2 regions of the Streptomyces sp. NPDC051563 genome follow, and region 2 is predicted to be linked to the other one. Evidence: riboswitches for the same ligand, from Rfam matches in the RefSeq annotation. Region 2 holds a riboswitch; the other holds the start of a gene.
The links. Region 2 has a riboswitch for glycine ahead of gcvP (aminomethyl-transferring glycine dehydrogenase). Riboswitches for the same ligand answer to the same signal wherever they lie in the genome.
Positions count from the first base shown of each region.

Region 1: another riboswitch for glycine. It lies ahead of gcvT (glycine cleavage system aminomethyltransferase GcvT); the one in region 2 lies ahead of gcvP (aminomethyl-transferring glycine dehydrogenase).

Region 1 covers NZ_JBITDL010000003.1:343,662-348,610, reverse strand. The annotation lists gene ACIA8F_RS05805 (ABC transporter permease) at 1-58, opposite strand, end outside; gene ACIA8F_RS05800 (enhanced serine sensitivity protein SseB C-terminal domain-containing protein) at 500-1,240, opposite strand; gene ACIA8F_RS05795 (enhanced serine sensitivity protein SseB C-terminal domain-containing protein) at 1,308-2,018, opposite strand; gene ACIA8F_RS05790 (AAA family ATPase) at 2,144-2,830, opposite strand; glycine riboswitch at 3,011-3,114, shown strand; gene gcvT (glycine cleavage system aminomethyltransferase GcvT) at 3,299-4,414, shown strand; gene gcvH (glycine cleavage system protein GcvH) at 4,522-4,902, shown strand; gene glyA (serine hydroxymethyltransferase) at 4,917-4,949, shown strand, end outside.
Region 2 covers NZ_JBITDL010000024.1:111,000-115,948, forward strand. The annotation lists gene ACIA8F_RS27115 (hypothetical protein) at 1-34, shown strand, start outside; gene ACIA8F_RS27120 (DUF5999 family protein) at 315-521, shown strand; gene gcvP (aminomethyl-transferring glycine dehydrogenase) at 612-3,497, opposite strand; glycine riboswitch at 3,696-3,794, opposite strand; gene ACIA8F_RS27130 (PRC-barrel domain-containing protein) at 3,914-4,279, shown strand; gene ACIA8F_RS27135 (DNA polymerase IV) at 4,530-4,949, opposite strand, start outside.

The sequences.
Region 1 (4,949 bases), on a different contig from region 2:
CGGCTACGGACACGGGTGCGGGTGTCTCCGCGCTCATGTCGTGCAGTGGTGCCGTCATCGTGGTGGGGACCCCTCTCGGCCGACGTGTGGGCCGGCCCATGCCCGCCGCTGTGGCGGCGTTGGTGCGGAGTGGCGCTCGGAGTGCGAGGTACGGATGCGTTCTGCGGAACGGGTACTGCTCGGGCGGTGCGCTGCGGACAGTGCCATCGGAGGACTGACCCGCTCTTGGGTGGGGAGTCTTCATCGGGCGCTCGATCAGCCGCCAGACCCGCAGGTGAATGGATGCGCAACCGTGATCTGAGGGTCGAGTTCCCGTTATCCGGACTTCGCTGCCACCTCAGCGGAGCAAGACATGCTGTTCGGTACGGAATCGGACATGGCGCCCAACTCGGCGTACTAGCGCGCCCATTGGGCGTACATCAGGGGTGAAATCCGGACAACGCAAAGACCGCACGGAACGACTGTTCCGTGCGGCCTCGGGTGGCTAAATACCGATGTCTCAGTAGGCGGGCGCCTGTCCCTCGCGGTCGTAGAAGGGCCTGGTCTGGGCCCGCAGCCACATCGCGACGGGATCGTGTTCGTCGGCGAGCGCGACCGTGCACACGGGCACTCCCTCGGGGACCGCGCCGACCGACTGGCGCATCATCTCCCGTACGGATTCCAGCGCGTGGGCGGAGGCGTCGTACAGGTCGAGCCCGACGGCGAGGTACGGGGACCCCAGCGCGGGCTGCACCCAGGCGCGGCGCAGCGAGCGGACGGCGGGCGTGCGGTGCGCGTGCTGCGTGAGCAGTCCGTAGAACTGCGGCAGCTCGATGGCGGGTTCGGACAGCCGCAGCGGGCCGGCCGGCATCCGGTCGAGCCCGGTGGCGATCCGGCGCAGGTCGGCCCAGGGGAGGCCGACGCCGCCGCCCTGGGCGTGCGGATTGAGCCACAGCCCCCAGCGGTCGGGGTAGAGGGCGCGGGCGATGTCCCGGCCCGTGACCACCTCGTACCCGCGGTTCCAGCCGCTGGCGGCCAGCTCCTGCGGGGAGGTCACGCAGGGCGCGTACCCGAGGCCCTCGACCTCCATGCCGCCGTACTGGGCCTCCGGGGATCCGGGCTGCCCCTGCCAGAGGAGCATCCACAGCCGTCCCTCGGCCAGGGCGTGCAGGAGAGACTCGTAGCTCTCGTAGCGCCCCGGAGTCACCTGGCGCAGCATGTGCTCGACCTGCCCGACCGCGGCCGTGCCTGACGCACTCACCCGGTACCCCTCTTCGTCTGTTCGTCCGCCCGTCGTCCACGCGTGTCGGCCACCAGCTTAAGCGTCACTACGGCAGGTAGAAGGGGCGTACGCGCTCACGTATGTAGTCGACGACCGGGTCCTCGGCGGCGTCGAGCAGGATCAACTGCACCGGCCACGGCGGCGGTACGCGGGTCAGGGCGCGGCCCAGCGCGTCCATCGGGGCGTTTCGCATCTCGGGCTCCCATCCCACCAGGTGGACCCCGATGTAGAGCTCCGGCGAGCCGCCCTCGACGCTGGCGAGGCAGCGGTGCGCGGACGCGACGACCCCGGCGGCCCGGAACTCCTCCGCGGCGGCGGCCAGGAACTCGACCGGGTCCTCCTGCCAGTCGGGCTCGTAGAGCCGGACCCGGCCGCCGGTGGCGGGGCCGTCGAGCGGGCTGCGGCCGGTGCGGCAGAGCTCCGCGACGGCCTGCGGGGGCAGCGGCACGCCGACGGACCCCTCGGGGTTGACCGCGAGGCCGAGCTGCGGGGGCAGGCCCCGGGCGAAGTCCACGGCGGGGGCGACGGCGAAGTCCATGGCGGGTCCGGCGCAGGCGCGGAACTGCTCCTCGGAGCTGTAGACGGGCACGTACGCGGCGCCGTCGATCTCCATGGTGGGCAGGCTCAGGCTGTTCACCCCGCCGGGCAGCGGGATCCACAGCGGGCTGCGCCCGAGGACCTCCAGGATCCGCCCGCCGGCGTCCGCCTGTCCGAGCGCCGCCCCGAGCACCTGCTCCAGCTCGTTACCCGGCCACATGTACGTCTCCGCTCGCTTGCCCTTGCCCTTGATGTCGACCCGAGATTAACGGGCGCCTGCGACAGCGGGGCCGGGGGCCGCCGCCCCGCCGCCACTACCGCCGCCACTACCGCCGCCGCTCGTCGCTAGCGGAAGCCGATCGACGTCAGCCGGGACGCCGCCGGCCGGTCCAGCAGGGTCACCGACGCGCAGCCGGCCGGCGGGCGGCCCGCCTCGGCCTCGCGCAGCAGCCGGGCCACCGCGCCGCGGTGCCGGGCGAAGGCGTACGCCGACACCCCGCGGCCCCGTGCCGCCTGCCCGGCCCTGGCCTCCTCGGGCGTGGTGTCCAGCAGGACCAGGTGCAGTGCGCGGCCGCGCCGGCGGGCCGCCGAGGCCAGCAGGCCCCGTACCCAGCTCTGCGTACCGCAGTCGTGGACGACGGCCGGGGCCCCGGAGCGGAGCACCCGCCACAGCCCCCAGTAGTGGGCGATCCGGACCGCGGGCCGGTACACCGCGTAGGGCAGCGCGGCCGGCATCCGGCGCTCCCACCGCTCGCGGACGTCCTGGGAGTCGATGCCGCCGCCCTCCGCGGCCCGCTTGATCAGGGTGCTCTTGCCGCCGCCGGGCAGTCCGGAGACCACCACGACGTCCCCCGCGGCGAAGCGCAGCCTGCACGGGCCCTCGGCCCCGCGCAGGTCGCGCACGGCTCCGGGCTCCCCCGCCGCTCCGGCCGCCGCCGGATCCCGTACGACGCCGCGCTGCGACGGCACCCCGCCCACCACGCCCTCGACGGTGCCGGTGCCGGTCGCCGCCAGTGGTCCGAATCTCCGCACAGTGTTCGCCTCCCCCGCGACGGGCCGCCTGGACCCGGTCCCCCTGAGTGTAAAGAGACGGTAATCCGGCAGTGCCGGTTCCGTTCCGGGCCCGATCCGCTTGCGGACCCCCTCCCCCATTCGGCCGCACGCCGTGCAATGATGTGCGCCATCTGGACACCTAACTGCATACCGGCCGCTTGAATCCGCGCGGGAGAGTCCCGGCACGCCGCAAGGCGGTGCCCGGGCGCCGAAGGAGCAAGTACCTCCCTTGAATCTCTCAGGCCCCGTACCGCGTGGATGAGGCAGATCTGAAAAGCGAGCCGCACCACCGCCCGTGAGGGCACCGGTGACGGTTCCACCCAAGGTGCAAGTCGAAGGCCTTCCCCTGGAAGCGGGGAACTCTCGGCGAACCTCTCAGGTTCCGATGACAGATGGGGAGGAACTCCTCCTCGTCATGTCATGCCCTGGGACCCGGGAGCCACACCCATGAGCACTGCCCCCCGCCTGACCGCCCTCGATGCGCTGCACCGTTCCCTCGGTGCGACCATGACCGATTTCGCGGGCTGGGACATGCCCCTGCGGTACGCCAGCGAGCGCGACGAGCACAACGCCGTCCGCACCAGGGCCGGTCTGTTCGACCTCTCCCACATGGGCGAGATCACCCTGACCGGCCCCGAGGCCGTCAAGGTCCTGGACTACGCGCTGGTCGGCAACATCTCCACCGTCGGCGTCGGCCGCGCCCGCTACACGCACATCTGCCGGGAAGACGGCGGGATCCTCGACGACCTGATCGTCTACCGCCTGGGCGAGACCGAGTTCATGGTCGTCGCGAACGCCTCCAACGCCCAGGTCGTCCTGGACGCGATCACCGAGCGCGCCGCCGGCTTCGACGCCGAGGTCCGCGACGACCGCGACGCGTACGCGCTGCTCGCGGTGCAGGGGCCGGAGTCCCCCGGCATCCTCGCCTCCCTCACCGACGCCGACCTGGACGGGCTGAAGTACTACGCCGGCCTGCCCGGCACGGTCGCCGGGGTGCCCGCGCTGATCGCCCGTACCGGCTACACCGGCGAGGACGGCTTCGAGCTGTTCGTCGCCCCCGAGCACGCCGTGGAGCTGTGGCAGGCGCTGACCAAGGCGGGAGAGGGCGTCGGCCTGGTCCCGGCCGGCCTGTCCTGCCGCGACACCCTGCGCCTGGAAGCGGGCATGCCGCTGTACGGGCACGAGCTGACCACCTCCCTGACCCCGTTCGACGCGGGTCTGGGCCGGGTCGTGAAGTTCGAGAAGGAGGGCGACTTCGTCGGCCGCGCCGCCCTGGAGGCCGCCGCCGAGCGCGCCGCCTCCAAGGCGCCGCGCAAGCTGGTCGGCCTGATCGCCGAGGGCCGCCGTGTTCCGCGCGCCGGTTTCCCCGTGACCTTCGACGGCCAGGTCATCGGCGAGGTCACCTCCGGGGCCCCGTCCCCGACGCTGGGCAAGCCGATCGCGATGGCCTATGTCGACGCGGCGCACGCCGCGCCCGGCGCCTCCGGTGTCGGCGTGGACATTCGCGGTACGCATGAGGCGTACGAGGTCGTGGCCCTGCCGTTCTACAAGCGGCAGAAGTAGCCCCGTACCGCACCGCACCGCGGCGCACCGCCGGACGGCGCACGCACCGCGCCGTCCCGCACGACCACCGTTCGTATCCACTCCCCCGCATCCAGGAGAATCAGGTCATGAGCAACCCCCAGCAGCTGCGTTTCAGCAAGGAGCACGAGTGGCTGTCGGGCGCCGTCGACGGCGTCTCGACGGTCGGCATCACGGAGTTCGCGGCCAACGCGCTCGGTGACGTCGTCTACGCCCAGCTTCCCGAGGTGGGCGACACGGTGACCGCGGGCGAGACCTGTGGCGAGCTGGAGTCGACCAAGTCGGTCAGCGACCTGTACTCCCCCGTCACCGGCGAGATCACCGAGTTCAACCAGGACGTCGTCGACGACCCGGCGCTCGTGAACTCGGCTCCGTTCGAGGGCGGCTGGCTCTTCAAGGTGCGCGTCACGGAGGAGCCGGCCGACCTGCTCTCCGAGGACGAGTACGCCAAGCTCACCGCCGGCAACTGACCCAGGGAACCCTGATGTCTGTACTGAACACTCCCCTTCACGAGCTC
Region 2 (4,949 bases):
GGTCCCGCCCTCCATGGCGGCGCCGGCCGCCTGAACGGCCTCCGGCCGGCCCCCTGGCCGGTTATGCCCATTCGGCCTAGCCCACTCGGGCCCCCCGCGAACCATCCGAATTGGCAGGGGAGTTGAGCTGAACCGCCCGCACGGGTGATGCGTCATCAATCTATGAGGACAGCTGCCGCGAAATCCCTCCGGACACCGTGCCGTGGGGGAACACTGGGGACTCTGACCGAGCCAAGTCGTTGATACGGGGGGCGGCCATGACCAACGCATCGAGCCGCAGCACACAGACCACACCGCAGCGAAAGAACGCATCCATGTGCCAGCACAAGCCAGCATGCCCGTCCGCCGACTCCGCCGACCGGGAGGCCGCGCACCCTGTGGCCGTTCACCCGGAACAGGGATGGAGCCTGCTGTGCAACGGCGTCCTGCTCTTCGAGGACACCGGTGAGCTGCTGCCGGACGGCCAGATCATCGCCCCGCGCCGCCCGCTCGCCGCGACGCAGGTGATGAAGGCAGCCTAGCCGCGGCGCAAACGAAAGGGGCCGGTCCAGGAGAGAACTCCCGGACCGGCCCCTTCGTCATGTCACATGTCGATCAGTTGTCGTACTCGTTCAGTTGTCGTACTCGTCCAGCGGCGGGCAGGAACACACCAGGTTCCGGTCCCCGAAGGCACCGTCGATGCGGCGCACCGGCGGCCAGTACTTCTCCGCGGCCGACACCCCGCCCGGGAAGACGGCCTCGTCGCGGGTGTACGGGTGGTTCCACTCGCCGCCCAGCGCCGCCGCCGTGTGCGGCGAGTTGGCCAGCGGGTTGTCGTCCACCGGCCACTCACCGCCCGCGACCCGCTCGATCTCGGCGCGGATCGCGATCATCGCGTCGCAGAAGCGGTCGATCTCGGCGAGGTCCTCGGACTCCGTCGGCTCGATCATGAGCGTGCCGGCGACCGGGAAGGACATGGTCGGCGCGTGGAACCCGTAGTCGATCAGGCGCTTGGCGATGTCGTCGATGCTCACGCCCGTCGCCTTCGACAGGGGGCGCATGTCGATGATGCACTCGTGCGCGACCAGGTTGCCCGGGCCGGTGTAGAGCACCGGGTAGTGCGGCTCCAGGCGCTTGGCGATGTAGTTGGCGCCGAGCACCGCCACCTGGGTGGCGCGCTTGAGGCCCTCGCCGCCCATCAGACGCACGTACGACCAGGAGATCGGCAGGATGCCCGCCGAGCCCCACGGAGCGGCCGAGATCGGGCCGACGCCCGTCTCCGGACCGGCGGTCGGCTGGAGCGGGTGGTTGGGCAGGTACGGGGCAAGGTGGGCCCGGACACCGACCGGACCGACGCCCGGACCGCCGCCGCCGTGCGGGATGCAGAAGGTCTTGTGCAGGTTCAGGTGCGAGACGTCGCCGCCGAAGTGACCCGGCTTGGCCAGGCCCACCAGGGCGTTGAGGTTGGCGCCGTCCACGTAGACCTGGCCGCCGGCGTCGTGCACCTGGGCGCAGATGTCGGCGACGTGCTCCTCGAACACACCGTGGGTGGAGGGGTACGTGATCATCAGCACGGCGAGCTCGTCGCGGTACTGCTCGATCTTGGCGCGCAGGTCGTCCGCGTCCACCTCGCCGTCGTCGGCGGTCTTGACGACGACCACCTTCATGCCGGCCATCACGGCGCTCGCGGCATTGGTGCCGTGCGCGGAGGAGGGGATGAGGCAGACGGTGCGCTGCTCGTTGCCGTTCGCCCGGTGGTACGCGCGGACGGCCAGCAGGCCGGCGAGCTCGCCCTGGGAACCGGCGTTCGGCTGAATGGAGACCTTGTCGTAGCCGGTGACCTCGCAGAGACGTTCCTCCAGCTCAGTGATGAGCGTGAGGTACCCCTCGGCCTGCTCGACCGGGGCGAACGGGTGCACCTGGCCGAATTCCGGCCAGGTGACCGGCTCCATCTCGGTGGTCGCGTTGAGCTTCATGGTGCAGGAGCCCAGCGGGATCATGCCGCGGTCCAGCGCGTAGTCCTTGTCGGAGAGCTTGCGCAGGTAGCGCAGCATCGCCGTCTCGGACCGGTGCTGGTGGAAGACCGGGTGGGTCAGGTACTCGTCCGAGCGCAGCAGGCCCTCGGGCAGCGCCTCGGCGGTGCTCTCGTCCAGCGCCTCGATGTCCGCCGTGACGCCGAAGGCGGCCCAGACGGCCTCGATGTCGGCGCGCAGGGTGGTCTCGTCACAGGCGATGGAGACGAGGTCCGCATCGGCCTGGAAGAGGTTGACGCCACCCTCGCGGGCCGCGGCCACGACCTCGGCGGCCCGGCCGGGAACCCGGACGGTGAGGGTGTCGAAGTACGAGCCGTGCACGACCTCGGCCCCGCCGGCCGTCAGGCCCGCGGCCAGCAGGCTGGCGTAGCGGTGGGTGCGGCGGGCGATCGTCCGCAGCCCGTCCGGGCCGTGGTAGACGGCGTACATGCCGGCCATGACGGCGAGGAGCACCTGCGCGGTGCAGATGTTGGAGGTGGCCTTCTCGCGGCGGATGTGCTGCTCGCGGGTCTGCAGGGCCAGGCGGTAGGCCTTGTTGCCGTCCGCGTCCACGGAGACGCCGACCAGGCGGCCGGGCAGCGAGCGGGCGTGCTTGGCCTGGACGGCCATGTACCCGGCGTGCGGTCCGCCGAAGCCCATCGGGACGCCGAAACGCTGGGTGGTGCCGACGGCGATGTCCGCGCCCAGCTCGCCCGGGGAGGTGAGCAGGGTCAGGGCGAGCAGGTCGGCGGAGACGGCGACGATCGCACCGAGCTCGTGGGCCTGGTCGATGACCGGCTTGATCTCCCGCACGGCGCCGGAGGCACCCGGGTACTGGAGCAGCACGCCGTAGACGCCGCGCTCGGCGATCTCTGCCGGAATCCCGTCCGTCAGGTCCGCGACGACGACCTCGATGCCGATCGGCTCGGCACGGGTCTGGATCACCGCGATGGTCTGCGGCAGCGCGTCGGCGTCGACGAGGAAGACGTTGCCCTTCGCCTTGCCCACGCGGCGGGCCAGGGTCATGGCCTCGGCGGCCGCGGTGCCCTCGTCGAGCAGGGAGGCACCGGAGGTCGGCAGGCCGGTCAGCTCGGCGACGACGGTCTGGAAGTTCAGCAGGGCCTCGAGGCGTCCCTGGGAGATCTCCGGCTGGTACGGCGTGTACGCCGTGTACCAGGCCGGGTTCTCCATGACGTTGCGCAGGATCACCGGCGGCGTGAAGGTGCCGTAGTAACCCAGGCCGATCATGGAGGAGAGGACCTGGTTGCGGTCGGCGAGCTCACGCAGCTCGGCGAGCACCTCGGCCTCGGTCCGCGCCTCGGGCAGGTTCAGCGCGTCGGTCGTCTTGATCACATCCGGCACCGCGGCAGCGGTGAGCTCGTCCAGCGAGCCGTAGCCCACATGGGCGAGCATCTTCGCCTGCGCCTCGGCATCCGGGCCGATGTGGCGCTGCTCGAAGGGGATGCCTCGCTCCAGCTGGGAGAGCGGAATGCGGTTGGCGGTCATGTACGGAGGCCTCCTGGTCGTACGACCTGCGAGGGGCACCACGGCGCGGGCACCCGGACGGCCTCCCCCTCTGTCATCACAACCTGAGAGCTTCACCGGGCTGCACGGGGATCGCCCGCGAAGACCGGCTTTCACCGTCGGTGAGGAGAGGGACCGGCACTGCGCGCCCGGTACCCGCCCCTGCTTTCCAGAGTGGCCTCACCACGTGCGGTACGTATGCCTGAGAGATTCCGGGGAGGATTTGCTCCTTCGGCGCCTCCGTCTCACTCATTCGGAGGACTCTCCCGCACAGGGTCAACAGCCATCACCCAGCCTACCAGCGACGATCTGCGGGCCTCCCTCGAGTGGCCCCCTCTCCGGAAATGCACTTTTGTAGTCATTACGGAGGAGTTGCGCCCCAATGGAGGGACCGGACCGTGCAGACCGACATCGATCCCCGCAGCCTGATCGGCCGCAAGGCGTTCGACCGCAATGGCACCAAGATCGGCACCGTCGACGAGGTCTACCTCGACGATGCCACGGGCGTCCCGGAATGGGCCGCCGTACGCACCGGACTCTTCAGCCGGGACGCCTTCGTCCCGCTGGAGCCCAGCGAGATGGTGGGCGACACCCTGCACGTGCCCTTCGAACGCTCCCTCATCAGGGACGCCCCCGACTTCGGCGTCGGCCGCCACCTCTCCCCCGAACAGGAGCTGCAGCTCTACCACCACTACGGCCTGGACCTGACCCTCCCCTCGGACTTCCAGCACGACTTCGGCCACAAAACCCCCGACGCCCCCTAGCCCGGACCAGCCCACATCCAGGGGCCCACATCCAGGGCCCAAATCCAGCCCCTCCGGCGTCTGAGGAGCGGGGCCCAAATCCAGCCCCTCCGGCGTTTGAGAAGCGGGGGCCAAATCCAGCCCCTCCGGCGTTTGAGGAGCGGGGGTCCGGGGGCTGGCCCCCGGCAACGGCGCCGCACGCGGACGGGGTCCGGGCGGAGCCCGGGGAACGGTGGAAGGGCGGGTAGGGGACCCAGCCCCGCAGGGCGACCTACCCGACCCCCAGGGACTGCTCCCCGACCAGCGGCATCGGATCGGACGGCTCCAACTCGGGGTCGTCCACCAAGAACGTGCGCACCCGCCCCGGCCCGGACCCAGGCTGCTCGAACCGCACGGTCACCCGCCCGACCCCGCTGCCCTGCACCCACCCCGGCCCGTACTCCGCATGCCGCACATCGCGCCCGGCCGCCCACACCCGCTCACCCACGGCTTCGAGGCCGCCGGCCCCCGGCCCAGCCCCCGGCCGGTCGGGGGCTGGCCCCTGCCCGGAGCTCTCATCCTGCTCCGCCCCGGCACCGTCCCCCCGTCCCGCGGCCTCACCGCCTCGCCCGGCACTCTCCTGCCTCCCGACGGCCTCGACGCCCTCAACCGCGCCCCCGTCCGAACCAGCCTCCGCCCCAACCCCCGCCCC